DNA from 3 places in the Pseudarthrobacter sp. MEB009 genome. Region 2 is predicted to be linked to each of the others. Evidence: riboswitches for the same ligand, from Rfam matches in the RefSeq annotation. Region 2 holds a riboswitch; each other region holds the start of a gene.

Evidence for each region. A riboswitch is a leader RNA that binds a small molecule or an ion and turns the genes downstream of it on or off. The one in region 2 is predicted to bind thiamine pyrophosphate.
Region 1: another riboswitch for thiamine pyrophosphate. It lies ahead of thiO (glycine oxidase ThiO); the one in region 2 lies ahead of QRN07_RS05495 (ECF transporter S component).
Region 3: another riboswitch for thiamine pyrophosphate. It lies ahead of thiC (phosphomethylpyrimidine synthase ThiC); the one in region 2 lies ahead of QRN07_RS05495 (ECF transporter S component).

What each region holds. Positions count from the first base shown of each region.
Region 1 covers NZ_JARVTC010000007.1:271,779-282,267, forward strand. Annotated here, with positions in the region: gene QRN07_RS07160 (YflT domain-containing protein) at 1-605, shown strand, start outside; gene QRN07_RS07165 (aminopeptidase P family protein) at 700-2,280, opposite strand; gene QRN07_RS07170 (PHP domain-containing protein) at 2,372-3,220, shown strand; gene QRN07_RS07175 (DNA-methyltransferase) at 3,292-4,164, opposite strand; gene QRN07_RS07180 (DEAD/DEAH box helicase) at 4,173-5,993, opposite strand; gene QRN07_RS07185 (RNB domain-containing ribonuclease) at 6,280-7,764, opposite strand; gene thiE (thiamine phosphate synthase) at 7,813-8,520, opposite strand; TPP riboswitch at 8,548-8,666, shown strand; gene thiO (glycine oxidase ThiO) at 8,659-9,918, shown strand; gene thiS (sulfur carrier protein ThiS) at 9,915-10,151, shown strand; gene QRN07_RS07205 (thiazole synthase) at 10,156-10,489, shown strand, end outside.
Region 2 covers NZ_JARVTC010000006.1:145,939-156,427, forward strand. Annotated here, with positions in the region: gene QRN07_RS05475 (UDP-N-acetylglucosamine 1-carboxyvinyltransferase) at 1-363, opposite strand, end outside; gene QRN07_RS05480 (ABC transporter substrate-binding protein) at 470-1,771, opposite strand; gene QRN07_RS05485 (energy-coupling factor transporter transmembrane component T family protein) at 1,860-2,660, opposite strand; gene QRN07_RS05490 (ABC transporter ATP-binding protein) at 2,657-4,204, opposite strand; gene QRN07_RS05495 (ECF transporter S component) at 4,204-4,827, opposite strand; TPP riboswitch at 4,896-5,037, opposite strand; gene QRN07_RS05500 (heme-degrading domain-containing protein) at 5,110-5,652, shown strand; gene QRN07_RS05505 (response regulator transcription factor) at 5,672-6,481, opposite strand; gene QRN07_RS05510 (hypothetical protein) at 7,362-8,810, shown strand; gene pelF (GT4 family glycosyltransferase PelF) at 8,887-10,489, shown strand, end outside.
Region 3 covers NZ_JARVTC010000011.1:149,242-159,730, reverse strand. Annotated here, with positions in the region: gene QRN07_RS10520 (YifB family Mg chelatase-like AAA ATPase) at 1-136, opposite strand, end outside; gene QRN07_RS10515 (YraN family protein) at 137-493, opposite strand; gene QRN07_RS10510 (DUF2469 domain-containing protein) at 613-939, opposite strand; gene rnhB (ribonuclease HII) at 991-1,818, opposite strand; gene lepB (signal peptidase I) at 1,821-2,720, opposite strand; gene lepB (signal peptidase I) at 2,721-3,398, opposite strand; gene rplS (50S ribosomal protein L19) at 3,485-3,844, opposite strand; gene trmD (tRNA (guanosine(37)-N1)-methyltransferase TrmD) at 4,094-4,897, opposite strand; gene rimM (ribosome maturation factor RimM) at 4,898-5,449, opposite strand; gene QRN07_RS10475 (RNA-binding protein) at 5,554-5,796, opposite strand; gene rpsP (30S ribosomal protein S16) at 5,798-6,214, opposite strand; gene QRN07_RS10465 (hypothetical protein) at 6,419-6,859, opposite strand; gene QRN07_RS10460 (VOC family protein) at 6,963-7,838, opposite strand; gene QRN07_RS10455 (amidohydrolase family protein) at 7,931-9,013, opposite strand; TPP riboswitch at 9,164-9,271, shown strand; gene thiC (phosphomethylpyrimidine synthase ThiC) at 9,266-10,489, shown strand, end outside.

The DNA.
Region 1 (10,489 bases), on a different contig from region 2:
ATGACGTTATTGTGGCACCCGAAGCGTCGCACGAGGCCCGCCGGCTCCTGCAGCAGCTGCCCATGACCCGCTCGGACGCCGCCGCTGGCCAGGGTGCGTACTCGCAGCGCGATTACCAGCAGCCATACCAGCAGAACCACCAGCCGGGGCAACCGCACCAACCTTACCAGCCGGGCCAGCCGCAGCAGGGCCAGCAGGGCCAACCGAACCAGCCGCAGCAGGGCCAGCCCAGCCAGCCTTACCAGCCGGGCCAGGGCCCGGCGCGCCCTTCCGGTTGGACTGATCCGTACGGGCAGCAGCCCGCTGCGGCTCCCGTCCAGCCGAACGGCAACCAGGTGCCCGCCGGCCAGCCCCAGGATGGCAGCGGGCAAAATGCCGGCAATGCCCAGCAGCAGCCTGCCGTACCCCGCGCCACCACCTACCCGGACCTGCCGGACGGCCGCCCGCAGTATGGCGTCCGCGTGCAACAGCCAACAGGACCGGAGAACGGCCAGCCGGCGCAGCAGCAGGATGCCCACCAGCCCGCCGCGCAGCAGCAGGACGGCCAGCAGCCGGATGCGCAGCAAACCCCCGGCGACCAGCGCCAGGGTGATTCCCGGCAGTAGCCGGACCAGAACAAACAAAGAAGCTCCCGGATCCGTGATCCGGGAGCTTCTTTGTGTTTGCCCGGAGGCACCCGCAGGGGGCCGGGCGCCGGACTTAGTTGCCGGCGTCGGCCTCGCGGTAGATGCCTGCCATCCAGTCTTCGACGTCCTCGGCCTTGCGGGGCAGGGCAGCGCTGAGGTTCACCGGACCGTCCGCTGTCATCAGGATGTCGTCCTCGATCCGGACGCCGATGCCGCGGTATTCGGCGGGAATGGCCAGGTCCTCGTTCTTGAAGTAGAGGCCCGGTTCAATGGTGAAGACCATGCCCTCCGTGAGGATGCCGTCCAAGTAGAGTTCCCGTTTGGCCTGTGCGCAGTCGTGGACGTCCAGGCCCAGGTGGTGGCTGATGCCGTGCGGCATCCAGCGGCGGTGCTGCTGGCCTTCGGGGCTGATGGCTTCCTCGACGGAAACGGGCAGCAGGCCCCAGCTGGCCAGGCGTTCGGCCAGGACGGTGGTGGCGGCGGTGTGGATTTCCCGGAACCGGGTTCCGGGCCGGGCAGCAGCGAAGCCGGCGTCGGCGGCGTCGAGGACTGCTTCGTAGACCTTGCGCTGGATCTCCGTGAACGTGCCGTTGGCGGGGAGGGTGCGGGTGATGTCAGCGGTGTAGAGGGAGTCGGCCTCGACGCCGGCGTCCAGCAGCAGGAGTTCGCCGGCGGAGACCGTGCCGGTGTTGCGGGTCCAGTGCAGCACTGTGGCGTTGTTGCCGGCAGCGGCAATCGTGTCGTAGCCCAGCTCGTTGCCCACTTCGCGGGCGCGGGCGAAGAAGGCGCCTTCCACCACACGCTCGCCGCGGGCGTGGGTCAGTGCGCGGGGCAGCGACTTGACCACTTCCTCGAACCCTTCAACGGTGGCTGCCACGGCCACCTCCATCTGTTCGATCTCCCAGGCGTCCTTGATCAGGCGCTCCTCGGACAGGGCCTCGCTGAGCTTTTCGTCCAGGGCGTCGAGGGCACCCATATCCAGGTTGTCCGGATCCTTGGCCGTGTTGTACCGGGCCGTGTCCACCAGGGCGTCAATGTTCTCGTCCACCTTGCGGACCAGGCGGATGGAGGTGCCGCCGATCTCCGGCGCTCCTACGTTTTTGGTGATGGCGCTTTCGAGCCCGTCAAGGTGGGCTGTTGCCAGGCCCAGGCGGGCCTCGAATTCCGCGAGGGTGGGGCGGGCGCCGATCCAGAACTCACCGGAGCGCGAGTCGGCGTAGAACTGTTCCGTGTCCCGCCCGGCCAGGGGACGGAAGTAGAGCGTCGCGCGGTGCGTGCCGCCGTCGTCGCCCGTTCCTTCGGCAACCGGGTCCAGGATCAGGACGGCGTCCGGCTCGTGGTCCAGGCCCAGGCCGGTGAGGTGGGCGAACCCGGAATGCGGGCGGAACCGGTAATCGCAGTCATTCGAGCGGACCTTCGGCGGCCCGGCAGGGATGACCAGGCGCTCGCCCGGGAACCGCGCGGAGACGGTTTTGCGCCGGGTTGCGGCGAAACCGGCCACGGCGTCGCGGCCGGGCAGATCCTGGCTGGCGGGCGCCCAGTTGCTGGCCATAAAGGCCTTGAAGGCGTCCGAAACGGGGCGCTGCGAGCGGTTGTTGACGCGCTCGTCCAGGGGCTGGGAAGCAGAATTTTGGGTGTTATCGGCATCGTTCACGGGACCATCGTCTCACCAGCGTCCCGGCGACGCGAACAGGCGCCGGCCCCGGCGCGGGCCGGCTGGGCGGCCGGTCTACTAGGCTGGAGCGGTGAGGATCGACATGCACGCCCACTCCAATGTCTCCGACGGCACCGAAACGCCCGCCGACGTGATGGCATCCGCTGCCCGCGCCGGCTTGGATGTGGTGGCCTTGACGGACCACGATTCCACGTCCGGCTGGGCCGAGGCAGCCGCCGCCGTTGCCGGGTGCGGCGTGGCCCTGGTCCCCGGCATGGAGGTTTCCTGCCGGACGGACCGTGGGGTGAGCGTCCACCTGCTGAGCTACCTGCACGACCCGTTGCACCCTGGCCTGCTTGAGGAGATCACCAAGGCCAAGGAGTCACGGTTGACCCGGGCCGAACGGATGGTCACGCTGTTGGCCGAGGATTATCCGTTGACGTGGGACGACGTCATCCATCATGTGGCTCCGGGGGCCACACTGGGGCGCCCGCACATCGCTGACGCACTGGTGGCCGCCGGCGTTGTGGCGGACCGGTCGGAGGCGTTCGCGTCCATCCTGACTTCCCGTTCCCGCTACTTCATGCCCCATTACGCACCGGACCCGGCCACTGCTGTGGCACTGGTCCGTGCTGCAGGCGGTGTCCCGGTCTTCGCCCACCCGGTGGCGTCCGGCCGCGGCCGGATTGTGGGGGAGCAGACGTACCGGGACATGATCGACGCCGGCCTGGCGGGCGTGGAGATCGACCACCGGGACAATCCTGAAGAGGGACGCGAATTCCTCCGTGGCCTCGCTGCCCGGCACGACCTTTTGGTCACCGGATCCTCGGACTACCACGGCACCGGCAAGCCCAACCTGCTGGGTGAGAACGTGACGAGCCCCGAGGTCCTGGCCCGGATCGAGTCGCAGGCCACGGGGACCGCCGTCGTGCGCCCCTGACCCGCCCGGCCTTTCCCAACTGACTCGCAGTTGTTGTCGTTTTGGGCGCTCAAAACGACAACAAGTGCGAGCTAGTTGGGTGGGTGGGACGTGAAGGTGGCGTGCGCACCCAACCGCTTGGCCATCACGTCGATGGCCGGCTGGTTCTGGTCCACGCAGACAAACTTCCGCCCCAGCTTTGCCGCCACAGCGCCGAGCGTCCCTGACCCGGCAAAGAAGTCCAGGCACCAGTCCCCGGGCCTGCTGGAGGCTGCCACCACACGGCGGATCAACCCCTCGGGCTTCTGCGTGGGGTAGCCGGTCTTTTCCTTACCGGTGGGTGAGACGATCGTGTGCCACCACACGTCCGTGGGCAGCTTGCCCAGTTCACGTTTGGCGGGAGTGACCAGCCCGGGCGCCATGTACGGCTCCCGGTCCACCTCGGCGCTGTCGAAGTGGTACTTGGCAGGGTTTTTGACGTACACGAGGATGTTGTCGTGCTTGGTGGGCCAGCGGTTTTTGGCGCGGGCGCCGTAATCGTAGGCCCAGATGATTTCGTTCAGGAAGCACTCCCGACCGAAAATCGAATCGAGCATCACCTTGGCGTAGTGCACCTCGCGGTAGTCAAGGTGCAGGTACAGGGTGCCGTCGTCGGCCAGCAGGCGCCAGGCCTCGAGCAGCCGCGGTTCCAGGAACGACCAGTAGTCGCTGAACGCGTCGTCGTAGCTGTGCAGGGCGCCCTTGATCGTGTCGTAGGAGCGGCCCTTGAACCCAACGCGGTCGCCGGTGCCGTCCAGCGACGCCACCATTTTGGTTTCCTGGCGCCGCTGCGCCCGGCCCGTGTTGAACGGCGGATCCACATAGATCAGCGTGAAGGCGCCGGCCGGCAGCGACGGGAGGTACACGGAATTTTCCGCGTGCACCACCAGGCTGCCGCCGTCCGGCGCCCAAAGCGTGTTCGTCATGGAGGGTTTTAGCCCTCGGCGCTGCCGGACTGGGCAGCGTCACCCACAACTTCACCGTTGCGGCGGCGGGTCCGGGTCCGGTTGCGGCGGGCACGCGAGGGCTGGTCGGCGCCGTCGGCAGCAGGTTCGCCTGCCGCTTCGGACGGACGACGGCGGCCTCCGCCTTCGTGGCCTGCCGTGCCGGCGCTGCGGGCACCTTCGCCGTTGCTGTCCTGGCTGCCGGAACGGGCGGGGCGGCCCCTGCGGGTGCGGTCGCGGTCGCGGCCGTCGCCGGCCTGATCGGCCGAGGTGGCGCGGTCAGCCTGGCCCGTGGCCTGGCCGCCCGCCTCGACGGGTGCTTCGGCGGTGCGGCCGGCGTTCGCGGACCGTCCGCCGGACCTGCTGGAGTCACCGGAGCGGCTGGAGTCGCTGGAACGTCCGCCTTCGCGGCGGCCGCCGGCGTTCTTCTTGCCGGTCTCGCCCAGGTCTTCGAGGACCTCGGCATCCACACCGGCCAGAGTGCGCTTGTCGCGGGGCAGCCGGCCCTTGGTGCCTTCGGGGATGTCCAGGTCCTCGTACAGGTGCGGGGAGGAGGAGTAGGTTTCGATCGGTTCGGGAACGCTCAGGCCCAGTGCCTTGTTGATCAGGCCCCAGCGGGGCATGTCGTCCCAGTCCACAAATGTCACGGCGGTGCCCTTGTTGCCGGCGCGGCCGGTGCGGCCCACACGGTGCAGGTAGATCTTTTCGTCCTCGACGCACTGGTAGTTGATCACGTGCGTGACATCGTCAACATCGATGCCGCGGGCAGCGACATCGGTGGCCACCAGGACGTCCACCTTGTTATTGCGGAACGCACGGAGCGCCTGTTCACGGGCGCCCTGGCCCAGGTCGCCGTGGATGGCTGCAGCGGCAAAGCCGCGGTCCACAAGTTCCTCGGAAACCTTGGCGGCGGTGCGCTTCGTTTTGGTGAAGATGATGGTCCGGCCGCGGCCACGGGACTGCAGGATGCGGGCCACCACCTCGATCTTGTCCATGGCGTGGGCGCGGTAGATGAGCTGGCGGATGTCGCGCTTGGTCAGGCCCTCATCATCCGGGTCAGCGGCCCGGATGTGGGTGGGCTGGGTCATGTAGCGGCGGGCCATGGCGATGACCGGGCCGGGCATGGTGGCGGAGAACAGCAGCGTCTGGCGGACGGCGGGGGTGCCGGCGATGAGGGTTTCAACGTCCGGCAGGAAGCCGAGGTCCAGCATCTCGTCAGCCTCGTCCAGGATCACGATGCGGACGTTCTTCAGGCTCAGGTGCTTCTGCTTGTAAAGGTCGATCAGGCGGCCGGGGGTGCCCACCACAATCTCGACACCCTTCTGCAGCGCATCCACCTGGGGCTCGTAGGCACGGCCGCCGTAGATGGTGGCGATGCGCGCGTTGCGTTTGCGGGAAGCGGTCTCGAGGTCGCTGGCCACCTGCACGGCGAGCTCGCGCGTGGGCACGATCACCAGGGCCTGCGGGGCGCCGGGGACGGGCAGCTTGTCGAAGCCTGCATCATCGCGGCCCACCACACGCTGGAGCGCGGGAATACCGAAGCCCAGGGTTTTGCCGGTGCCGGTCTTGGCCTGGCCGATGATGTCGTGGCCGGACAGTGCCACCGGCAGGGTCATGGCCTGGATGGGGAAGGGGTGGGTGATCCCGGCGTCGGCCAGGGACTCCACGATGTCGGCGCGGACGTTGTAGTCGGCGAACGACTTTTCTTCGATTTCGTGCGGCTTTTCGTCCGAAATAATGGTTTCTTCGGGCTCGATGGTCTCGGTGCCGGACTCATCGGTCAGAAGCTGGTGCGTGTGCAATTCACTCACAGGGAGTTTCCTTATTCATTTGGGCGAGGGCGCTGCCTGCTCAACGGGCCGGCCTGGGCCGTTCCGGAGCACGCTCGAAGCGCGCAAGCAATTCCAGTGGAAGCCGATCGCGGGCTATCTAAATGCTGGCACTGGTGACCAGCGGGTCAATCTCAAGATCGCGTAGGGGCGGGCTTGTTGGTTTCAAATCAAGGAAATCAACGACCGGGCATCCGTTTCTACTTTTCCAGTCTAACGGCACGGGCCCGGGAACCCGGCTTTGGTGCCCCGCGGCGAACCGTCGGGCTCAGGCCACCAGCTCAAAGTGGACTTTACGGGCGGCGATATCCGAGGAGACCAGCCGGACCCGGACCTTGGTGCCGGACTTCAGCTCTCCGGCGCAGCGGGCGGTCACTGCGGGCTCGGCGATCTGGATGGTGCCTGATCCGCCGTTCCCGTTCTTCCCATTGCCGGCGCCGTTTCCATTGCCGTTGTCCTTGGCCGGCTTCGAACCGGCAATCACTACCGCGTCGAATTCCTGCCCCACATGGTTGACCAGCAGTGCAGCCTCCACGGTGTCCAGGGCCATGCGTTCCATCCGGGATGCCAGCTGGTCGGAGCCGGCCATGACCTCGGGGAGGGAAGGCAGCGCCTCCCGCGCCCAGCCGGGGACGTCCCGGCCGTTGCTCAGGGCCTCGCAGATCACCAGCACAAAACGGTCCACCAGGCGGCGCAGGGGAGCAGTGGTGTGGGCGTACGCGGCGCCGATGGCGGACTGGACAACGTTCTCCGGCACGGTCCCGTCAAAGGCTGTATATGCAGCACCACGGAACAGCATGCCCGCCGAATGCAGGATGGCCAGTTGGCGGGGTTCGGCCGCGTCCAGGGTGCGCAGGTACTCGCCGTAACTGGCGGCCCCGTCCCATGGTTTCCCGAGGGCCTCGGTCTGCAGCCGGAAGTGGTGCAGCGACCGCTCGTCGGGGGCCGGCATGGTGCGCAGGATTCCCACCTTTCCGGCCAGCATCAGCTGCGCCGCGGCCATCCCGGTCATCAGCGAGATCTGCGCGTTCCAGTCCTCCACGGGCAGTTGCGGTGCGGCGGCAATCCGGTAGCCGCCGTCGGGCAGCTGGACAATCTCCTGCTCGGGCATGTTCAGGCTGGCGCCGCCGCGGAGCCGCTCCAGCTCCACCCGTTTTAGCCCCACTTCCTTGAGCAGCTCCAGCACCGGGCCCGCTGTGCCGGCATCCAGGTCCGCCTGCGCGCCCCTATAGCTGAGTTTCTCCCGGCTGCGGACCCGTGCACGCCGTACGGTCACGGACGTGACCCCTGCGCGGGCGTCCAGCCGGAAGTCCCAGACAAACGCCGGGCACTCCTGGTCCGGCAGCAGGCTGCCGGCCGCTTCACTGATCACCTCGGGGTGCAGCGGGATCCGCCCGTTGGGGGCGTAAAATGTCTGGCCGCGGCGCCAGGTCTCGGCGTCCAGGGGCCCGCCGGGGGCGACGAAAGCGGGCACATCGGCGATGGCATACAGCACGTGGTACCCGTCGCCGTCGCGCTCCATAAAGACCGCCTGGTCCAGGTCAGTGGAGGACGCCGGGTCAATGGTGACGAATTCAATGCCGGTCAGGTCCTCGCCCGGCAGCTGCAGGGCCGCCACGGCGGCCTCGGCATCGTGGACGGCATCAGCCGGATATTTGCCGGGCAGCTCCAGCTCGACCCGAAGCTCACTGAGGGCGGCTTCGAGCGCGTTGTTGTGGTCGTGGACCTGGGGTGCAAGCCGGTGATGTGGCACGTTGCCCAGCGTAGCCCGGTTTTTTCCGAACGGGCAGGGACGCTGCCGCTACGCGTCTGCGGATTCCAACGCGCTGCGCAGGGAAGCCGCGGCTGCTGCGGGATTCGGGGCATCGGTGATGGCGCGGACCACCACCACCCGGCGGGCCCCAGCGGCCACCAGCTCACCGATGTTGCCGTCATCCACGCCGCCGATCGCGAACCAGGGAACGTCGTCGCCGGCTGCGGCCGCGGCGTAGCGCACCAAGTCGAGTCCGACGGCGGCCCGGCCGGGTTTGGTGGGCGTGGCCCAGACGGGCCCCACGCAGAAGTAGTCCAGCGCCGCAGGTCCCGCGGCTGCCGTGAGGGCCGCGTCCACCTGGTCCGGGGTGTGGCTGGACAAGCCGATGGCGGCGTTGCCGTTGAGCAGGGTGCGGGCGGCGGGCAGCGGCAGGTCCTTCTGGCCGATGTGGAAAACCGGGGCGCCGGACAGCACTGCGACGTCGGCCCTGTCGTTGACAGCCCAGAGCCGGCCATGCCGGACTGCGGCTTCCTTCAGCACGGCCAGGAGCTCCAGCTCTTCGGCCGCCTCGATGCTTTTGTCGCGAAGCTGGATGATGTCCACCCCACCGGCAAACGCCGCGTCGACGAACCGGGCAAAGTCGCCGCGGTCCTTCCGGGCATCGGTGCACAGGTACAGCCGTGCTGCGTGGAGCGCGGCCGCGCCGGGAGCGGTGGCCAGGGGATCAGCGGCGGCAGGGGAGTGGGTCACATTCATGGCTGCCAGCCTAGTTCCTCTAGACTGGCCGGGTACTGCGGGAGCCCGCGGCAGCTGTCACAAAGCGCCGGGCTGAGAGGGCGTCAGAGCCGACCGCTTGACCTGATCCGGGTAATGCCGGCGTAGGGAAGGAGACACATGGGCGCCCTGCCTGCTACCCCCGATGACCGCCCGCACGGAGCGTTGGAAGCCGACGTTGCAGTGATTGGCGGCGGCGTGGTTGGCCACAGCATCGCCTGGGAGGCGTACCGCTCCGGCCGGTCCGTGCTCCTGATCGATGACGCGCCGGGCGCCGGTGCCAGCTGGGCCGCCGCCGGAATGCTGGCGCCGGTGAGCGAGCTGCATTACCAGGAAGAGGACCTCCTGGAGCTGATGCTTGCGGCCGCCGCCCTCTGGCCCGGTTTCGCCGCGGATCTCGCCGTCACCGGCGGGGACCCCGGATACCTCACGACGCCGACCCTAGCCGTGGGCGCCGACGCCGCCGACCGCCGGGCGTTGATGGACCTGCGCGCTGTGCAGCAGGCGAACGGTTTGACCGTGGAACCGCTCACCATCCGGGAGGCCCGCCGCCGGGAGCCATTGCTGGGCCCCGCCATCGCCTGCGCCTTCGATACTCCAGCAGACCACCAGGTGGATCCGCGGCTTCTGCTGGCCAGCATGCGGCGTGCGCTCGCCGGCGATCCGTTTGCGGTAGCGGCCAAGGCCAGCGGCTTGCTGTGGGAAGACGGTGCCGTCGCAGGTGTGCAGCTCGCCGGTGGCGGGACGGTCCGGGCGGCCGAAACCGTGGTGGCCAACGGGCTGCAGGCGGCAGCACTGGGTGGCCTTCCCCCCGGCCTGAGCCTGCCGTTGCGGCCGGTACACGGCGACATCCTGCGGCTCGCCGTGCCACAGCACCTGCGCCCACTGCTGGGCTCCACAGTCCGCGGTCTGGTCCACGGCGTCCCCGTCTACATCGTGCCGCGGCAGGATGGCACGGTGGTGATCGGCGCCACCCAGCGCGAGGATGCCCTGGCCGGCCCCACCGCGGTCTCCGCGGGTGGGGTGTATCAGCTTCTGCGGGACGCCCAGGCCCTGGTGCCTGCCGTTGCCGAGCTCGAGCTGCTGGAGAGCACCGCCCGGGCACGGCCCGGCACTCCGGACAACGCTCCCCTCCTGGGCCGGGTGCCTGCACCGGACGGCACCGGTGCGGACGCGGGCTTCGGGATGGCCGCGCACGTGCCGGGCCTGATCATTGCCACCGGCTTCTTCCGCCACGGCATCCTCCTGGCCCCCGCAGCCGCAGCCATCTGCCGCGACCTGATGGACGGTCACGCTGATCCCCGTTGGGCACCCTTCAACCCCGCCCGGTTCTCCGGTTTTGCCCCTCACCTTCCCCGCACCATCAAGGAGACAGCATGAACATCACCCTGAACGGAACTCCACATGCGGTGGTGGACAGCGCGTCCATCAGCATGCTGGTCAGCCAGGTCACCGGCCGCGTCCTCGCAGCCAATGGGCAGGCCGCCGACGGCGCACGGCTGGGGGTGGCGGTGGCGCAGAACGCCCAGGTGGTGCCGCGCAGCCAATGGTCCGCCACGGCGCTCGCGGACGGCGACGACGTTGAACTCGTCACGGCAGTCCAGGGCGGTTAGGGCCATGGCCAACACCAACACCGAACTGCTGAACCAGGCCGGTGGCACAGGCCGCGATGACCTGGTCATTGACGGCGTCGCCCTGGCCTCGCGGCTCATTATGGGCACCGGTGGCGCCCCCAGCCTCGACGGGCTCGGAGCCGCCCTGATCGCTTCCGGGACGGCCCTGACCACCGTGGCCATGCGCCGGTACTCCACGGCAGAAACCGGCTCGCTGTTCCAGCTGCTGGTGGACCACGGCATCCGGGTCCTGCCCAACACCGCCGGCTGTTTCACCGCCCGCGACGCCGTCCTGACCGCCGAACTGGCCCGCGAAGCACTGGAGACGGACTGGGTGA
Region 2 (10,489 bases):
GACCTCCTCGATCCGGGCAAGCCGGCGGAGGACGGTGGTCCCCCGGTTGATGAGGCTGGCGCACAGCAGGGCAACGCCGGCGTTTTTGCTGCTGTTGACGTCCACCGAGCCGGACAGGGTGCGGCCGCCTTCAACACGAAGGTGCGTCATCCGCGGTTTACCAACGTTAACGATGCTGCGGTCGAAGATGGTTTCCAGGCGCTGGATCATCTTCAGGCTCAGGTTCTGCTTGCCCTGCTCCATCCGGGCCACTGCGCTTTGGCTGGTGCCAAGCTCGGAAGCCAGCTGTCCCTGGGTCCAGCCCTTCTCGCTCCTGGCGTTCCTCAACATGGCGGCAACGTGTTCGGTAGTCTCCTGGCTCATGCCGCGAATATATCATGAATGAGTTACGGGGTGCCGCTTGGGCCACCCGAGGGCCCAGCGGCGCGCCGTATACCCGTTACGTGCGATACCAGGCAATCGCTGGCACCTATTTTCCGATGGCAGCCTTGCTCTCGCTCAGCCACTGGCCTGCCGCCTTTTCGGGTGTCAGCCGCTCGAAAAGCACCTCGGTGTTGATACGTGCCGTAATTTCAGCCACGGCTGTGGAGCCGGTGGGTCCGATGAAGGTGGGGGCAAAATCCTGCTTTCCGATCTCGTCCACGTAGGCCGCCTCCGCCTTGCCCTGGGGGGTCAACAGGTCACCGATGGCGGTACGCATGTCGGCATTGCTGGGCACACCACGGTCACTTTGGACCACCCGCGCCGATTCCTCATTGTTGACCAGGAAATCGATCAGCTTGGCCGCCGCCTCCGTATGCTTGCTCCGCGCCGAGACCGTGTAGAACTGGGAGGACTGCAGCCAGATGCCGTGGGTGGGGATTTCGCCGGGCAGCTTAAGCAGCTCCAGCGGGGCACCGGAGGCCTTGCTCAGGGCCGTCAGCGAGTTTGACCAGGTCAGCATCATGGCGGCCTGGCCGGTCCCCATCAGGGTCTGCTCGGTACTGACGTTGAGCTTTTCCACCGTTTCGGACGCACCGGGCGCGGCCCCCGATTGGCTCAGTTCCAGGGAGTAGTCGAAGTAGTCCCGGACCGTGCCCTCCTCGAGGCCCAGCGCGCCGTCCTTGGTGTACAGCGATTGGCCGCGCTGCCGTGCGAAGGCGTCCAGCGAGTCGTGGGTCAGGACAGTGGCAGTCCCGTAGGTGCCCTTGGGGCTTTTGGCGGTCACGCCTGCGGCAATCCGGGCGAAATCCTCCCAGGTCCACGTCCCGTCGTCGGGCATGGGGACGCCGGCGGCCTCGAAGACGGCCGGGTTGGCCACGATGGCCAGCGCGTTGGCGCCGGTGGAGATGCCGTACTGCTTGCCATCCACCTGCCCGTTCTGCAGGGCGCCCTGGTCGATGCCGGACAGGTCCAGGGCGTCGCCCACCGTGGACAGGTCAAGCAGGGCCCCGCGGTTGGCGTACTCGGCGGGGTAGGCGCCGCCCATGGTGATCACATCCGGGGCGTCATTGGCCGCGACCTGGGTGGCGAGCTTGTCGAAGTAGCCCGAAATGTCGCCGTACTCGGGCTTGACCTTGATATCGGGGTTTTGTGCTTCGAAGGCGGCGATGGCCTTGCTGGTCAGGTCCGCGCGGGTGGCGTTTCCCCACCAGGCGAACCGGATCTCCTGCTGCCCTGAGCCTGATTCGCCGGACGAATCATTGGAGCAGGCAACGGTGAAGCCCAAAAGGCTTAGGGCTGTTGCCACTGCAATGATCTTCCGGGTTCCACGGATGTTTTTACGCGCCATTGGGTATCCACCTTTGTCGAGAAACCGATTTCCCGAAACTATCAGTGTGTTTCGGGAAGATCAATGGTTTTGCCAACAGGATAAGGACCTATTGCCCCAGCCACACCATGTTCCACGTTCCGGCCGACACGGCAGCAGTGACGGCAAGGCCGGAGATCAGGGCACCACCGGCAACCACCCACACATCGAGCGCGCTAAAGGTGGACTCACGGGCCCAGGTCCGTTCGCCGCCGCCGAAACCCCTCGCTTCCATGGTCACGGCGAGCCTGGAGGCCCGCCGGATCGCCTGCACCAGGAGGCCGAAGCTTTGTCCCAGCGTGGCCTTGATCCGCTGGCCCACGCTGCCGCGCGAACCCACGCCGCGGGCCCGGCGCGCCATCCCGATGGTCTGCCATTCCTCCGCCATCAGCCCCACCAGCCGCATTGCCGCGAGGGTCCCCAGGACAAACCGGTGCGGCAGCCGGGCCTTCTGGGCCAGCGCGTCGGCCAGGTCAGTGGGATCGGTACAGCTCATCAGCAGCACAGCGGGAAGGGCGATGGCCAGGCCGCGGAGCAGGAATCCGGCGCCGGTTTCCAGCGAACCCTCGCTCATGGTCCAGATCCCGACGTCGATCAGCGTCCTTCCGCTGTCCGCTGCCAGGATGGAGGTACTCCAGCCGCCGACGGCCGCCGCCAGGATCAACGGCCAGCCACGCTGCCACAGCAGCGTCAGCGTGAGCCCCGCCAGGGGGAACAGCAGCAGTTCGCAGGCGAGCGCAACGGACGCGGAAACCCAGTCGATGGACAGCGCCAGAACCAGCGTGACCAGGAAAACGGCGGCAAATTTGCTCAGCGGGTTGGCGCGGGCCAGCACGGCGGTTCCGCCGGGAAGGTTCAGCTCCTGCCTCATGGCGCCACCCGCTCCGGAGCTGACAGTCGCAGCTCGGCCCCGCCCAGGGCGGCGGTGAATTCGGCATCATGCGTCACCGAGACCACGGCGGTGCCGGTGTCCAGGAGTTCGGTGAGGAACGATGCCAGCTCGGCCCAGGTGTTGGCGTCCTGCCCGAAGGTGGGCTCGTCCAGGATCAGGACCCTGGGACTTGCGGCCAGGACGGTGGCTACGGAAAGCCGCCGTTTTTCGCCACCTGAGAGCGTGTAGGGATTCGCGTCCACCAAACCGGTCAGCCGCAGCCTTTCCAGCAGCTCATCCACCCGTTCCGCGCCATGGCCCAGGTGCCTGGGACCGAACTGCAGTTCGTCCAGCACCCGGCCGGTGACGAACTGGTGTTCAGGCTCCTGGAACACCGTGCCGATCCGCTCGATTAACTGCTCGGCCTTCCAGCGGTAGGGATCCGGTCCGGCGCCTTGGCCAAGAGTGGCAGCGGCCTCGACGGTCCCGGCAACAGGAGCCAGTAATCCGCCCAGCGTCAGGGCGAAGGTGGATTTTCCGGCGCCGTTGGGACCCGTGATGGCCAGCGCCTGCCCGGAAATTACCTGCGCGTCGATTCCTTCCTGGACGGGAACCGGCGGAATTTTGCGGAACCTGCTGCGGCGGGGCCGTTCACGGGACACCGCCAGATTGTCCGCGGCAAGAAGCAGGTCGCCGTCGGCCGGGGATCCCGCCGTGCGGTGGCGCGTGGCAGGGGCATACCCCGGGACCCAGACACCGGCGGTTTTCAGCATCTCCCTGGCGCCTTCCAGCACGGTATCCGGCGGCCCGTCCAGGAGCACGGCCGGGTCCGACGCTGATCCCGGTTGGAGCACCACGATCCGGTCCACCAGGTCCTTCCACACGCCCACGCGGTGCTCCACCACCACCAGGGTGGCCCCCGTTTTGTCGAGGCACCTGGCCACGGCGTCGCGGACCTCCAGCACCCCGGCCGGGTCCAGGTTCGCCGTTGGCTCATCCAGCAGGATCAGGCCGGGCCGCATGGCAAGGATTCCCGCCAGCGCCAGGCGCTGCTTCTGCCCGCCGGAGATGGCCGACGTCGGGTGGTCCAGCGAAAGGTGGGAAAGCCCGACGTCGGCCAGCGCCTCGTGCACACGGGTCCAGATGTCGTCGCGGGGCACCGCAAGGTTTTCGGCGCCGAAAGCAACGTCGTCGCCCACCCGGGAAAGGACCACCTGCGTTTCCGGGTCCTGCTGCATCAGGCCGGCGCGCCCGCGCCGGGACCTGGGCGGGGCGCCGTCCACCAGCAGCGAACCGGACTCGTCCGACTCCGCCGCTTCGCCGTCGTCGTCCGCATCCCCCAGCACCCCTGCGAGGGCGTGAAGCAGCGTGGACTTACCGGCTCCGGAGGGGCCCAAAAGGAGGACCCGCTCGCCGGGCCGGATATCCAGGTCAAGGGCGCGGACGGCGGGCCTGGTACGGCCGGCATGGCGCCAGCCCCACCCGTGGGCACTGACCGCTGCGGGCCGGACCGCCGGGCTGCCGTGCTGGGAAGGTGCAGGCATCAGGAGAAGGCAGGCTCCGATGCGGCCTTCCGAGAGGCGAAGGAAGCCAGCACGCCGGTCCTGGCCAGGCCGCGGGTGGCGATCCAGGAGAGGGCGCCGGCGATGACTGCGCCGGAGATGGCGGTGAAGACGATGTAGGCGAGTTTGTCGCCGCCCGAATAGGCAATGTTCCAGCCCCACGGCGCGAACGAATCGTTCAGGCCGCAGAAGAGTCCGGCACCCGCGCCGGCCAGCAGGGAGACAGGAAGGTTGAACTTCCGGTAGACGAAGATGGCGAAAATGATCTCGGCGCCCAGGCCCTGGACGAACCCGGAAAACAGCACCGACGCGCCGTACTGCGAGCCCATAAACAGCTCACCCGTCGCGGCGATGGTTTCGCAGAAAAGCGCGGCACCTGGTTTCCGGATGATCAGCATGCCCAGGACGGCCGGGATCATCCAGCCGCCGGCCAGGAGGCCGGTCAGGGGCGGATAGACGGCGTTCATCGGCGCGGAAACGGCCGCGGCACCCTGGGACCAGGCCCAGAAAATGATGCCGCCGGCAATCGCGATCAGGGCCGCGACGACGATGTCCACGACGCGCCAGGACCTGCTGGTGGTCTTCTTGATTGCTGCAGTGCTCATGGTGGTCCTCCTGGGTAACAGGAGGGGAAAGTGGACACGGGTGGCGGTTGCTGCCGCCATTTTCCGCGCACTTCGAGAACTCGACTCCCTTGCGCCGGTACTAACCGGATCAGGTTCGAGGGTCTGCGGCTGTCCGCACTCTCAGCGCCCACCTGCGGATCCTGGCAAATGCCAGTGATGCCCGACGGCTGCGCTCCCCTGTCGTTGAATGTTTCAGTGGTTGGTTAAAGCTGCCCTGTTGGGCCTGCCCAGTTTACACCTGGGCGGGGTAGATTGTGGGCCATGACCGCCAATTCACCGCTTGTGACCGACTTCGATCCGGACTCCGCCGATGCCCAGCCTGAGGGTTCGCTGGAGGCCTTCATTGCCAGGATCGAAGCCGAGACCAGGGAACTGCAGTTTCCCGGCTTTTCGCTGGATGACGCCCTGAACCTCGGATTGCTGTTGGTGGAGCTGGGAAAGGAGCGGAGCCTGCCCATTGCCATTGATATTTCCAGGAGTGAGCAGGTGCTCTTCCACGTGGCGCTTCCCGGCGCCACTCCGGACAACGAGCAGTGGATCCGGGCGAAGAAGGCCACAGCGGCCCGCTACGAGGTGCCGTCCCTGCTGGTGGGCCTTCGGGGCCGGCGGAACGGCGGCCGGATCGAGGACAACGCCTGGTTCGACCAGTCCCGCTACGCAGCCCACGGCGGGTCATTCCCGTTGTACGTGGCCGGCGTCGGGTCCGTCGCCACCGTCACGGTGTCCGGCCTCCCGCAGGTCCAGGACCACAACCTGGTGGTCGAAGCCCTGCGCGAAATCCTCACCCCGGCCCAGGGCAGCTGAAAAGCAGCGGGTTCAGCATTCAGTCCTGTTGCCTGCCCTGCCGGCGCGGCACCGGCGGCGTGAGGCGGTAGCCCACACCGTGCACCGTCTCCACCCACCGCGGCTTCCTGGGGTTTTCCCCGAGACGTTTACGGAGGTTGCTGACGTGGACCTCCACCGCGCGCTCCTCCGTGGCGCCCACAAAGGAGCCATCGTAGCTGTCATGGCGAAGGTAGCGCACCAGGTCGGCCTTCGCCTGGATGGTCCGCCGCTTTTTCATCAGCACCAGGAGGATGTCGAACTGGCTCCGCGTCAGGGCGACGGGTACGCCGTCCACGGCAGCCTGCCGGGTTCCCTCGTGCAAAGCCAGGCCCTTGTGGACGTAGTCGAAACTGTCATACGTCGCCTCCCGCGTGAAAGTCCCGTCACCGGAACCCGCAGCGGCGTCCCCTTGGCTGCTGCCCGCCCCACCCGGGCTGGAGGCCCGCGGCCTGCGGAGCATCGCCTTGATGCGGGCCCGAAGTTCCCGGGCACGGAAGGGTTTGACGATGTAATCGTCAGCGCCCGCCTCAAAGCCAAGCAACGCATCCGCCTCGTCTGCACGCCCGCTGATGATCACCACGTAAGCGTCACTGAAGGTCCTGATGCGCCGGGACGCTTCAAGCCCGTCAAAGTCCGGCAGGCCGATGTCGAGGGTCACGATGTCAGGGTTGTGCGTCCGTACCTGGTCCAGTCCTTCAGCACCCGATGACGCCTGGTGCACGGCGAACCCTGCCTGCCGGAAGATCGCAGCAAGCGCAGCCCGTACGTCGTTGTCGTCCTCGATCACTACTGCTACACCGCGCTCCACAACTGCTTCCTTCCATGTAGTAACTGTCCCGGCACGCACAGCCGGCCCGGGCTTTATGCATTACCTGTGGATTCGGCACCGCCAACCCCGCGGATGGCTCAGTGGGAAATTCAGGCAAACACCAGCCTTGGGATCAGGTCCCTTTTTGATGCGGACTCCAGGGGTATCTTCGATGATATTCTCCGTCAATTTCCAGGCCCGGCAGGGTGCCGGCATTTGATCCGGACAAAAGCTTACGACGTGCGATCCGCATCACATTACCCAGGGTTGTGAATGGGGTCGACGATAATGCGCGTCGGCCGTTTGTGAACAGCGTCACGGCGCGGCAAAACAGCAGGCCATCGGCTACTGACGTGGGCGAACAGGTCCTCAGCAACTGGCCTTGGCTAATACTGAGGAATTCCTGAGAATCTTTTCGAGCATTGATCAGATCTTGATCTTTCTCAAAGTAGTTTCTGAGGAGTGGTTGATTGAATGTTTCTTGTTGCCTGAACCGGACGCAATGGTTTACCAGCGGAGGCCGCTGGGTTGGGTCATTCCAGCGGCGCTACCAAGAAACCAAGTAGTGCATTGGAAAAAAATAGAGTACTGCCTACTCGGGTTTTTCCGTGAAGTTTTGCGTGGAATTAGATTTGTAGATTTCCGGCCTTCCAAGTGGGGCCGGTACCAGCCGGAGTCGGCGGCGGAAGCCTGCCTCTGAGACCGGGCCGGCCCCCCAGTCCGCCGTCGACTCCCCTTCTCCTGCACAACCGACCCAACACCAACATGAGTACCCATCGCGCCTGCCGCGCCTCAATCGCTGACGAGAGAGACCGGTGGGCTTTTCCATGCCCGCAGCTCGAGGGCAGGGGCTTGATCCAGAGGAAAGAACCAGATCATCTTGAAGTCCTTATTTCACGATTCCTACACCCGCCAGATGTCGTTGATCGTTGTGGTGGGACTGGCGCTGTCCGCACTTGTGCCGGCAACCGTGCAGCTTTTTCCCGGCTCCGCCGGTTTTTCCGTTCTTGCCGCAGCAGCGGTCCCGTTCCTGCTGGCTCTCGCCCTGATCATCAAGCCAGGCATTGCCGGTCCCAACAGCGGGGCAGTTGCCTCGACTGAAAGGTTGGGCTCTGCGCTCCTGCTGTACCTTTCACCCGTTCTTTTGCTCAACGTTGTCTACCCGTTGGTCAGCCCCACAATGGCTGCCGTTGACGTGGATGGGGTGCCCCTGACGCTCGTGGTGCTGGCATCCTCCATCACCGTGCCCTGGATGGCCCAGGCGGCATGCCTTCCCATCTACCGGGTCCTCGGCGATCTGATGGCCGAGCGGAACCTCGAAGCCATCACCCGGAAATTCTGCCGTTACTGGCCCATGATGTTCGTCCAGTCACTGCCGCTGGTTGCCGTATTCGCCGTTCCCATGTGGTTGGCCTCAGGGTGGTCCGCCACCGTGATGCTCGACTATGTGGTGCTCTGCGTCCTGCACCTTCTCTTTGTGCAGTCCCTGGTACTGGCCAACGTGGCAAACCGCCGGGGCCTGTGGGCAGCGGCGTGGTCCGGTTACGCCGCCGCGCTTTTTATCGCCCCCACAGTGTGGTGGCTTCCGCCCCTGGTGGGCACGGCAACGCAGCTCCTGGCCATGCGCTCCGGCCTGCGGCACCTGGGATTTACCCAGCGGCTCGGCACGCGGGTGTTCGGCCTCGACCTTGTCCGCGGACTCCTCATGGGAGCCGTGCTTTGGGCTGACAAGTTTGCACTCTTCCTGGTCACCAAAGGCGACTTCAACGTCGTCGCCGTGTTCGCAGCGATGCTGCCCGCTGTCGTTGCCTACAACTACTACTTTGTCCACCTTGCGCCTGGCGTGGACAGGGCCCTCAACGGCCTGCACCGGGACATTGCAGCGGCTCCCATCAGCGCTTTGAAGGGGAGCTCGCGCCGGTTGAGCCGTGTCGTTGACCGCTCCGTGTTGCTCACGGGCGCCATCGCAGCGCTGCTGGCACTTTCAGTGTCCCTGGTGATGTCCGGGGTTGATCCGCAGCAGTCCCTGCTGGCGGTGGCCGCCACCCTGGCTTCCTGGGCCTTTATGGTCCTGACACTGCTCAGCTACGAACTGGACTTCATCGGCGAGAAGACCACCCCCCAGATCATTGGAGCCGTCCACCTGGCGGTCTGCGTCCTTGCCTTCGCCGCCGGCGGACTGCTGGGCCCACTCACCGGTGCGGCCGGCGGCTACCTGCTGTTGGGCGCTGTGGACTTTGTCCTCATCGGCATCGCCTGGACGCTCTACAAGCGTCACTGGAGCCAACCGGAATACACACTTTTCTGGCGCCACGCCACTACCTGGTAACCAGCCCATCACCCGGCAAGGACCCGTTTTACCCAGCAACGCCACGACTGACTTCCAAAATGCTAAGGGGAACACCATGTACTCGATCGCGAGAAGCGGCAAGAAGAAGCCACGGACCTTGTCTCCGGCGGCGGCCATCGAGCCGGCAACAGCCGCCAAGCCCGTTTATGAGGACGTGGATGTTGCCATCGTGATGGAGTCCACCTATCCCTTCCTCAAAGGCGGGGTCTCCGCCGTGGTTCACGACATCGTGACCCACAACCCCGATCTCAGCTACGGCATCATCCACATCACGTGGGACTCGGACGCGCCGCTGACGGACCTCTACGGCATGCCGTCGAACGTCCGGTGGGTACGCACCGTGTTCCTCAGCATGGATGAGCACCGGCAGGACTTCCAGGGCGTCGCATCGAGGGATCTGGGAATGACGGCACCGGAACGCGAAGCGCTCTCGCACAGGTTCTTTGATGCCCTGTACGCACTTTCGGAACACGGCGACGTCGAGGGCCTGTGGGAGCTGATTGACGAGGGGATGAACGAACGCACCCGGCAGTACCCCCTCTGGGCCCTTCTCGGTTCCAGGGAATTCATGCAGACCCTGCAGGATCGTATGCCCCAGTTGAACCTGTCGCTGGCAAACTCTTTCTGGACCCTGCGCAACTTCTTTTCCCTGGCCTACGCGGTGCTGGGCGAAACGATGCCCCGGGCCAGTGTCTACCACGCCCATACCACCGGCTACGCCTCGCTGCTCGGCGCGGCCGCGGCCAGGGACCACAACACGTCATTCCTGCTGACCGAGCACAACCTCTACGTCCGCGACACGGTCAACACCCTGCTGGACCGGAACATGGCCTTGTCCATCACGGCGGAGGATTACCGGACTTTCGACGTGACCGCAGAGCAGCGCGCGTGGATGGCGTGGTGGACCGAGATGGGCCGTTTCTGCTACCCCAGCGCACGACTCATCACGTACCTTTACCCGAGTGCCATCACCGAAGCTGCCCGGCTCGGCGCCGACATGGACAAGTCGGTGGTTGTGCCCAACGGCATGGTCATTGCCGAGTTCGACGAGAAGTTCCGGGCGCGTCAGGACGCACTGACAAAGATGGAAGCGGAAGGCCCCGACTACGTTTGGCACCTTGTCTATATCGCCCGCGTTGTGCCCATCAAGGGACTGCTGGATCTGCTGTCCAGCATGGAGATCCTGCGCGACCGCGGGTATCCGAACCTGCACCTGGACGTTCTGGGGCCAACCGAACACGTGCCGGAGTACTACGAGGCCTGCCTCGCGAAGATCGATGCCCTGGGACTCAACGACCACGTCACCATCCACGGCACTGTCCATGTTCGGGACATGCTGGACCAGTTCGACCTCCTGGTCCTCCCCAGCTACAACGAGGGACAGCCTATTGTCATTCTTGAGGCCATGGCGGCGGGAATTCCTACCGTCGGCTCCGATGTGGGCGGCGTCGCACAGCAGATCTCCGACAACCTCACCACCGCGGACGGACGGGTCATCGGTCCCTGCGGCGAAACGGTCACGCCCGGCAACGTGCAACAGATGGCCGACGGCATCCAGGCCGTCATCGGCAACCTGGCCAACTACGCCTCATACGCGGCAAATGCCCGCACCCGCGTCCAGGAGCTGTTCCAGATGCACGAGGTTATGTCCTCCTACA
Region 3 (10,489 bases), on a different contig from region 2:
TGGCTTCGTTCAACGAGGCGTCGGGCAGGCCCAAGATAACGAATGCGGGCAGCGTCTGGCCTATGTCGGCCTCCACCTCCACCAGGTAACCGTTCAGTCCCACCAGGGCGATGGAGTACGTGCGGCCCAAAGCCACTCACCCCACCCCCTTGAGGTGTTCGAGCACAGGTTCGCCGCCGCCGTCGTCCACCACGGCGATCACGTCCACCCGGCGCAGCGGCATCCGCAGTTCCCGCGCCCGGCACCAGGCCGAGCCCAGCCGGTGGAGCCGGGAAAGTTTCTCCTGCCCTACCGCCTCAAACGGGTGCCCGTAATCGAGGGAACGCCGCGTCTTCACCTCGGCGATGACCAACGCGTCCCCGTCCAGGGCCACAATGTCGATTTCGCCCTCGGAACAGCGCCAGTTGCGCTCCACTACCAGCATGCCCAGCGACTCGAGATACCCCGCCGCGAGATCCTCGCCGTGCCGGCCCAAAAGGTCCTTGGATTTCATGACCACCTCCGCGACCAGCCTGCAGCCAGGCCACGATGGCCGGAACCACAGGGATCAGGTATGTGGACAAAGGGGGCCGGGACAGCAGCTGTGGAGGAAAGGAGAGGGGCAAGGCCCTGCTAGTTCCCCAGGTCAACATCCTTGGGCAGCGCCAGTTCCTCGTTGCGGGGAAGTTCCTCGACATTGACGTCCTTGAAGGTGAGGACCCTGACGCTTTTCACAAAGCGCGCCGACCTGTACACGTCCCAGACCCAGGCGTCCTGCAGCGTCAGGTCGAAGTAGACTTCCCCGTCTGCGCTCCGCGCCTGCAGGTCCACGTGGTTGGCAAGGTAAAAACGCCGTTCGGTCTCGACAACGTAGCTGAACAGGCTGACAACATCGCGGTATTCACGGTAGAGCTGCAGCTCCATGTCAGTCTCATAGTTTTCAAGATCCTCAGCACTCATGCATCCATCTTGCACCATGACCGGCGCCGTCAGCGCCGTGGCACTGCCGCGTCAGTAATCCCCTCCAAGGCCGTCCGCGGCTTCTCCGGCCGGTAACTGCCCCGCGTCCTGTAGTTCACCGCCCAGAAGCCGCCAGCTGACGCGGTGGTGCGGCGACGGCCCGGCGGCCCTGATCGCGTCGCGGTGCAGGGACGTGGCGTAGCCTTTGTTGACGTCCCAGCCGTAGTCCGGATAGCCGGCGTGGAGGGTGCGCATGGCCTGGTCCCGCTCAACTTTGGCGATGACGCTGGCTGCCGCGACACTGAGGCACTGCATATCGGCTTTGATCCGGGTGCGGACCGGCGCTTCACAGGCTGCCGCCAGGACGGGGCCATCGAAGAGGGACTCCTGGGCGGGGGCCGAGAGCCAGTTGTGGTTCCCGTCGAGCAGCACCAGGTCCGGAACGATGCCACCGGCCAGCACGCTGTTCCAGGCCCGGGTGCCTGCCAGCCGCAGGGCCGCGATGATCCCCACAGCGTCGATCTCTGCAGCCGTGGCGTGGCCCACCGCGCAGGCCACGCTCCAGCGGCGGACCAGGGGCTCCAGCCGCTCCCTCTCACTGACGCTGAGCAGTTTGCTGTCCCGGACACCGGCCAGTGGCTTTTGCTTCGCCAGGTCGACAACGGCGATGCCAACGCTCACAGGTCCGGCCAGTGCGCCGCGGCCAACTTCGTCCACGCCGGCCAGGTAGCGTACGCCCTCAGCCTTGAAGGTGCGCTCAAAGCGCAACGTGGGCGCTTTTGACCGGACCGGCGTTTTGGCGGCCTTGGCGGTTTTCCGGACGGCCCTGACAGGCGCAGCGGCTGCCTGGGTTTCCGCTGCGTCCACGGGGGTGGACATGCTCAGCCTGCCGCCGGGACGCCCCGGAACACGTCCGGGTAGTTATCCAGCGCGGTGATGCGGTTCAGCGGCCAGGCGATGACAGCGGCCTTGCCTTCGAGGTCGTCGAGGTCGATGAACCCGCCGTCGGCGTCCGTGTGGGCACGGGAATCCGCCGAGTGGTTGCGGTTGTCGCCCATGACCCAGATCTTCCCTTCGGGGACCACAACGTCGAAATTGCGTACCTGCGGGATCTCGGCCGGGTTGATGTAGGTCTCGTTGATGGCCGCGCCGTTGATGGTGAGCTTCCCGTCCGCGTCGCAGCACGTGACGTGGTCGCCGGGAAGGCCGATGACCCGCTTCACCAGGTGCTGCTCGGAGTTGTCCGGGAGGAGCCCCACAAAGGCCAGCCCGTCCTGGATCCAGGTGAACGGACCCTGCGCCTTGTCGGGTGCGGCCGGCAGCCAGCCCTTGGTGTCACGGAACACCACAACGTCTCCCCTGTTCAGGCCGAACGGCTCAGGGACCAGGAGATTGACGAAGATGCGGTCATCGACTTCCAGGGTTTCCACCATGGAAGGGGAAGGGATGAAGAAGGCCCGGAAGAGGAAGGTCTTGATCAGGAAGGACAGGACCACGGCAATGACCACAACGGTGGCCACTTCCTTCAGCCAGGCGAAAACCGGACTGCCGGTGGGCTGGGCCTTCGCGGAGCGGCGGCCCTGGGGAACGGCCGGCGTACCGGCTTCCGAAGCGCCGGAATCCGAATGACCGGAATCCGCGGCACCTGCATCAGCGCCGGTTTCCGCAGCGCGGGGACCCGTTTCGCCGTCAGCCGCCGCGGGGTTGGTTGCTTCGCCGGACGGGAGGTCCGATGCGCCGTCCGGACGCGGCTCTGAAGGCCGCGCGTTGTTCTCGGGCATCTACTGTCCGTTCTCTGTTGATGTTCCGGCCAAAGGCGGCCGGGCTACTGCTGCAAATCTATCAAGCGGCCAGATGATCTGGACCGGCCGGCCGATGATCCGGTCCACCGGAACCATGCCGCCGCCGGGGGCGCCCAGCAGGCTGCGTGAATCCGCCGACAGGGACCGGTGGTCGCCCATCAGCCAGAGCCGGCCCTCCGGGACCACGGAATTGAACTTCTGGGTGCTCGGGGCGTCGCCGGAAAAGATGTACGGCTCCGCCAGCGGCTTCCCGTTGACGGTGACCTGTCCGGCCGCGTCGCAGCACACCACGTGGTCGCCCGGCACTCCGATAACGCGCTTGACGTAGGTGGTGTCGCTGCCGGTCAGGCCCAGCCACTGCGTCACCGCGGAGACCGCGTCGCCAAGCGGACCCTTTCCGCTGTTGAGCGGGGCGAACGTACCCCGGCCGTCAAAAACCACAATGTCGCCGCGCTGAACGGGTTCGTCCCGGAAGCCGGTCCGGGACACCATGATCCGGTCCCCGCCCTGGAGCAGGGGTTCCATGGATTCCGATGGAATGTAGTAGACGTCCAGCCACAACGAGCGCACCAGGCCGCTGGCAACCACGGCCAGTGCCAGCGCCAGGAACGCAAAACGCCAGCCCTTTTTGCGGGGCTGGCGTTTTGTGTGGTCCATAATCCGTATCCTGGGCGCTGGTGCTGGAGGGCTCCGGCGCTGGCCGGCTACGGCTTGCGGCCCGGCCTTGCAGGTCCGGAAGGGACCTACTTGGCGGAGCTGAAGTCGCGCTTTTCCTTGATCTTTGCAGCCTTGCCGCGCAGTGCGCGCATGTAGTACAGCTTGGCGCGGCGGACGTCACCCTTGGTGACAACCTCAATCTTGTCGATGATCGGGGAGTGCACCGGGAAGGTACGCTCCACGCCCACGCCGAAGGAGACCTTGCGGACCGTGAAGGTCTCGCGGACGCCGTCACCCTGGCGGCCCAGGACGAAGCCCTGGAATACCTGGACACGGGAGTTCTTGCCTTCGATGATGTTCACGTGCACCTTGAGGTTGTCGCCTGCGCGGAACGCGGGAACATCGGTGCGCAGCGAAGCTGCATCTACGGAATCGAGAATATGCATGATTGCACTCCTGGTGAACGCCACAGGTCATTCACTTTGGGTCACGGCCGCCAGGCCCGGGCGCTGATGCGCACCGGAAATCACGGCCGAAAGGTAAGTGTCCTGCCCCCGTCACTGATTGAAGGGGCCGGTTGTCTTGGCTGTTGGTAACGCTCCCCCTGTAGCAGGCGCGGACCCAGCAGACACAAGGACTAATTTTGCCACAGCGCGGCGCTTACAGCCAATCAACCCGGCCAGGACGCGGAAGGTTCAGTCCCGCTGCGCGTCCGGGCGGCGCACCAGGGCGCCGTCCACCACCTCGTAGCCCAGGTTGTACAGCTCGTTCCGGTCCGCCCGCGGCAGGTTGACGGCAACGAATGAGTCCATCAGGTCCGGGCGGCGGGCGGCCGTCCGGCGGTACTGCTCGTGGCGCCGCCACTGCGCAATTTTGCCGTGGTTGCCGCTCAGCAGGACCGCAGGGACCTCACGGTCGCGCCACACGGACGGCTTGGTGTAGACGGGGTACTCCAACAGCCCGTCTGAGTGGGACTCCTCGACGAGTGATTCCGGATTTCCCACCACCCCGGGAAGCAGCCGGCCGATGGCCTCCACCATGGCCAGGACCGCTACCTCGCCGCCGTTGAGGACGTAGTCACCCAGGCTGACGGGCCGGACAGTGAAGTGCTCATGGGCCCATTCAATGACCCGCTCGTCGATGCCCTCATAGCGCCCGCACGCAAAAGCGAGGTGCTTTTCCTCGGCCAGTTCATAAGCCAGCGCCTGCGTGAACCGCTCGCCGGCAGGCGAGGGGACGATCAGGACCGGCTTCCCACCGTCCTGGGGGTGCATTCCCGCGACCGCGGCCAGCGCCTCGGCCCACGGCTCAGGCTTCATCACCATTCCGGCGCCGCCGCCGTAGGGCGTGTCGTCCACGGAACGGTGCTTGTCGGTGGTGAAGGTCCGGAGGTCGTGGACCACCAGGTCCAGCAGCCCGTCCTGGCGCGCCTTGCCGATCAGCGACAGTTCAAGGGGCGCCAGGTAGTCGGGAAAGATGCTGACGACGTCGACGCGCATCTAGGCGGTGCCTTCCGGGCCTTCGGGGGCGCCGGCGTCGTCCGTGTTGACTTCGAAAAGTCCGTCCGGCGGGGTGATGACGATGTAGCCGCCGGCGACGTTGACCTCGGGCACGATCTGCTCCACAAAAGGAACGAGGATTTCGGTTCCGTCGGGGGTAGTGACCATCAGGAGGTCCTGGACCGGCATGGTGTTCAGCGCGGCGATTTTTCCGACCACGCGACCGGCAACCCGGGCCTCGAGCCCGACGAGCTCGTGCTCGTACCAGCCCTCGTCGTCGTCATCGTCGTCGAGTTCCTCCGTTTCGATGAACAGTTTGGCGCCCCGCAGGGTTTCCGCCTGGTTCCGGTCGGCCACCTCGTCGAAGGCCAGCAGGAGGATGTCCTTGTTCCAGCGTGCGCTGACAACCGTCAGCGGGCCGGCGGAGGCCGGTTCAACCACGAACTCGGTGCCGGGGGCAAAGCGGTCGCCGGGAACATCCGTCAGGACCTGGACCGTGACTTCCCCGCGGATGCCGTGGGGTTTGCCGATACGCGCCACCTGGAGCTGCATGTGTTCCTCTGTTCGGGATTGAAATACTGGATGTGGGGTCAAAGCACTCCGGCCCCTCCACCAGGGGTGGAGGGGCCGGAGGTAAAGCTGAAACTGCGTGGCGTTCAGCGGCGGCGGTCGGTATCGACGACGTCGACCCGTACCGGCTCGCCACCGGCCAAGGCAGCCACAACGGTGCGCAGGGCGCGTGCCGTGCGGCCTTGACGGCCGATCACCCGGCCGAGGTCTTCCTGATGAACCCGCACCTCGAGAGTGTCCCCGCGGCGGTTGTTCTTGGAGCTGACCTTGACGTCGTCCGGGGAATCAACGATTCCGCGGACCAGGTGTTCGAGCGCGTCTGCCAGCAATCTACTCAGCCTCGGTGGTCTCTGCTTCGGCCGGCGCCTCGGCTGCGTCAGACTTGGCTGCCTTCTTGGTGATGGCTTCCGGGATGATCACGGACTTCTTCTCCGGGGCAACAAAGGCTTCCTTGGGAGCTTTCGTCTTCAGGGTGCCTTCCTGGCCCGGCAGGCCCTTGTACTTCTGCCAGTCACCGGTGATCTTCAGGATGGCGGCAACCTGCTCGGACGGCTGGGCGCCGACGGAGAGCCAGTACTGTGCACGCTCGGAGTCAACCTCGATGTATGAGGGCTCTTCGGTGGGGTGGTACTTGCCGATTTCTTCGATGGCGCGGCCATCACGCTTGGTGCGTGAATCGGCGACGACGATGCGGTAGTACGGTGCGCGCATTTTGCCAAAGCGCTTAAGGCGAATCTTTACGGCCACTTTTGTGGTCACTCCTGTTTCAGAAAAGGGGCGAAGCAATCGTTCTGCACCCGTGGGGCGGGCCATACTTGAAGGTTCAAAGGACAGGATCCGGACGCGGAGAGAGGGGCCACGCGGATCGAGTACCTGTCCATTGTGCCAGATCAGCGTCCGGATTTCGACTTGACACCCCGACCTCAGGCCGGGGGAACCGCGGCGGAAGGCTCAGGCGGACCAGACGTAAAGGCCGGTGCGCTCGGAGTCATCCACAGAGCCGGCGAGTTCGGCGACCTGCTGCACGTATTCCTTGGCCTTCGCGGCGTCGAACGGCATGTCGTCCTGGGCGGCCCACTGCCCGGAAACGTCGTCGAGGACCTCGCCGTCACCCTCGGTTTCGTAGGTGAGCAGGTCTGCCAGCGCCCGGACCATGGCGGGCGGGACCGCCAGCAGCGAGTCGCTGGAAACGTCCACCATAGTCAGTTCGTAGTCGGCACCGCCGGCGTGGACGGCTGTGCCGGCGAGGTCACCGAGCTGTTCCACTTCGAAGTCGCTGATTCCCGTGATCCGCACCGCCTTCGCGGCCGGTGCGCTGCTGCCTGCATCCAGGACGCCGGCATGTTTCAGCGCTGCGTCATGGGTGGCCACGAAGATCTCGGTGAAGCCCATGGAAATGTCCCTCGTTTTCGTTGACGGTGCGGCCTCCCGGCGCGGCGGTACCGCAGCCCCGGCCCTTCGGTTTCAGCCTAGTGCACGGCCACCGCCGCGGGCTTCAGGCTGCGGCGACGCGAATGCTGTTCTTCCACGGATCCTCGAAGCGCAGTTCGGCGCCGGTGTGGTGGGCGGCGATGCCGGCCACCTTGAGGCGGTCGGCGAGGGATCCGACGTCGTCCCCGGCCGGTACCTGGATCAGTACCTCGCCGAGGCCCAGGGTGTCCTTGCGGGGTCCTGCGCCGCGGCTGTTCCAGACGTTCATGGCCATGTGGTGGTGGTAGCGGCCGGCGGAGACAAAGAGCGCCTGGCCGTGCCAGCCGGCGGTCTTTTCGAAGCCGAGGACACCGACGTAGAAGTCATGGGCGGACTGCACATCGCCCACCTGGAGGTGGACGTGGCCCACTCCGGCGCCGGTGGCCTGCTGGCCTGCCACGGATTCCTCGGTGAGGTGCGTATCCAGGTAGCGCTGCGGGGGAAGTGCCAGGCTGTCCATCACCACATCGGTGCCGTTCCAGGACCAGTTGCTCCGCGGCCGGTCCCAGTACAGCTCAATGCCGTTGCCCTCGGGGTCATTGAAGTAGAAGGCCTCACTGACCAGGTGGTCGGCGCTGCCGGTGAAGTACCGGGGCTCAAACCGGGCGGCGGAGGCCACCGTAGCGGCCAGCGCCGACTGGTCCTCGAAGAGCAGGGCGGTGTGGAAGAGTCCCGCCTCTCCCATGCCGGGCAGGTTCAGGCCGGGGGCTGGGGCAAGGTGAACCAGCGGCTTCTGCAGCCGGCCCAGGTACAGTCCACCGTCCTGCTCGGCCACCACCTCCAGGCCGAGCGCGCGCTGGTAGTAATCGGTCATGACCTTCATGTCGCCTACCTTGAGCATCACGGTGCCCATGGTGAGGTCGGCGGGAAGAAGGTCACTGCTGCTGGCTGCTGCGGTCATTGGGTGCTCCTGGTGCTGGGCCCTCGGTGCGGGGGCCTTCACTCTTAAAATTACTTGAAGCTTCAATTTATTCCAAGCGAGGTGCGAGGGCTTCAGCGAATCAACTCCCCGCCAAGCACCACGTGCGAAAGCCGGGTGATGTCCAGAGGGTTGAGGCGCGGGTCCCCTGCGCACAGGACGACGTCGGCCCGCTCCCCTTCGCGGATGCCTTCCGCTTCCAGCCAGTCCCGGGCCGCCCAGCAGGCCGCATCGAGTGCTGCGGCCATGGGCAGGCCGGCTCCATGCAGGGCAAGGATCTCGTCCGTGATCCGGCCGTGCCGGATAACGCTGCCGGCGTCGGTGCCCGCGAAAATCCGCACCCCGGACTCGAAGGCTTCCAGCACCCGCTCCGCCCGCCGCTCCCACAGTGAGCGCATATGTGCGGCGTAGCGCGGGAACTTCGCTTCCGCCCTGGCCGCGATGTCAGGAAAGGTGGCGATGTTGATGAGGGTGGGCACGATGGGTACCCCCTGTTCAGCGAAACGCGGCAGGTGCCGTGGCTGCAGCCCGGTGGCGTGTTCGATGCAGTCGATGCCGCCGTCCAGCATCTGGTCCAGGGTGTCCGCTGCAAAACAGTGGGCGGTAACGCGGGCGCCTTCGTCGTGCGCCGCCGCGATGGCGTCACGGACGACGGCGGCAGGAAAGGAGGGTGCGAGGTCACCGGCATCCCGGTCAATCCAGTCGCCCACAAGCTTGACCCAGCCGTCGCCGTCGCGCGCCTGCTTCCGCACCGCCTGGACCAGGTCAGCCGGCTCCACTTCCTCGGCGAATCCCCGCAGGTACCGCCGCGTGCGGGCCACGTGCCTGCCGGCCCGGATAAGCACCGGGAACTCCCGTCCTGACTGCAGCCAGCGGGTATCCAGCGGTGCGCCCGCATCCCTGACCAGGAGGGTGCCGGCGTCCCGGTCCGTGCGGGCCTGCTGCTCTGCTTCTTCCCGGCCCACGGCGCCACCCGGCCCCAGGCCCAGATGGCAGTGCGCGTCCACAAAACCGGGAAGGACCCACCCGTCGAGGGTTTTCCCGGGTGCCTGCCGCGGCCGGTTGAACGTCAGCACGCCATCGACCGACCACATGCCGTGCCGCACGGTATCCGGTCCGGTGAGGACCGGGCCGCTGAACTCCAGTACCTGGGTCACTGTCGCGCACCTTGAAAAGCGGACGGCCGCCGGGGGCCCGGAAACGGTTTTTGTGGCGGCCCGTCCTGGGCCTTATGTGGGCTAGTGGTCACGCATGCAGGCTAGCACCGCAGTGTGACACACCCCCGGTCGGGGCTTGTGGTAGCTTCTTGGTGACCACACGGGTGCCCCTGCAGGGGCTGAGATCGGGCTGACGCAGCCTGCGACCGTCGAACCTGTCCGGGTAATGCCGGCGAAGGAAGTGAGTATTCCTTGAATACATCCAAAACACCGTTCAACCCTGCCCAAAATCTGCCTGCTACCGGGGACGGCACGGGGGCGGAGACCCGTTCGTTGGCCTCGCACTCGCTGGCCTACCTCGAAGACCAGGCCGCCGGGATCAGAGTTCCGGTGACGGAAATTGCGCTGGAGCCCTCCCCCGGAGGTACCGCAAACTCCCCGTTCCGGACCTACCGGACTGCGGGCCCTGGAAGTGATCCGGTCCTGGGCCTGGCGCCGTTCCGGACGGAGTGGATCGCGGCACGCGGGGACACAGAGGAGTACGGCGGCAGGGAACGGAACCTGCTCGACGACGGCCGGTCCGCGGTGCGCCGCGGAGCGGCTTCCGCGGAGTGGAAGGGAGCGCATCCGGTGCCCCGCCGCGCCGTCGGCGGGCGGAACGTCACGCAGATGCATTATGCCCGGAACGGCATCGTCACCCGGGAAATGCGGTTTGTGGCCCTGCGCGAAAATTGCGACGTTGAACTGGTGCGCAGCGAACTCGCCGCCGGCCGCGCCATCCTCCCGAACAACATCAACCACCCCGAGTCCGAGCCGATGATCATCGGCAAGGCGTTCCTGGTGAAAATCAATGCCAATATCGGCAATTCCGCGGTGACCAGCTCGATCGCCGATGAGGTGGACAAACTCCAGTGGGCCACCCAGTGGGGCGCCGACACCGTGATGGACCTGTCCACCGGCGATGACATCCACACCACGAGGGAGTGGATCATCAGGAACTCCCCGGTCCCGATCGGGACCGTGCCCATCTACCAGGCGTTGGAGAAGGTCAACGGCGAAGCCAACGCCCTGACCTGGGAGATCTTCCGGGACACGGTGATTGAGCAATGCGAGCAGGGCGTGGACTACATGACGGTGCATGCCGGCGTCCTGCTCCGCTACGTGCCGCTCACCGCCAACCGCGTCACCGGCATCGTGTCCCGCGGTGGTTCCATCATGGCCGGCTGGTGCCTTGCGCACCACCAGGAGAACTTCCTCTACACGCACTTTGACGAGCTGTGCGAAATATTCGCGCGGTACGACGTCGCGTTTTCCCTCGGTGACGGCCTCCGGCCGGGTGCCACTGCCGACGCCAACGACGCCGCCCAGTTCGCCGAACTGGACACGCTGGCCGAGCTCACCCAGCGGGCCTGGGAATACGACGTGCAGGTGATGGTTGAAGGCCCGGGCCACGTGCCCTTCCACCTGGTGCGGGAG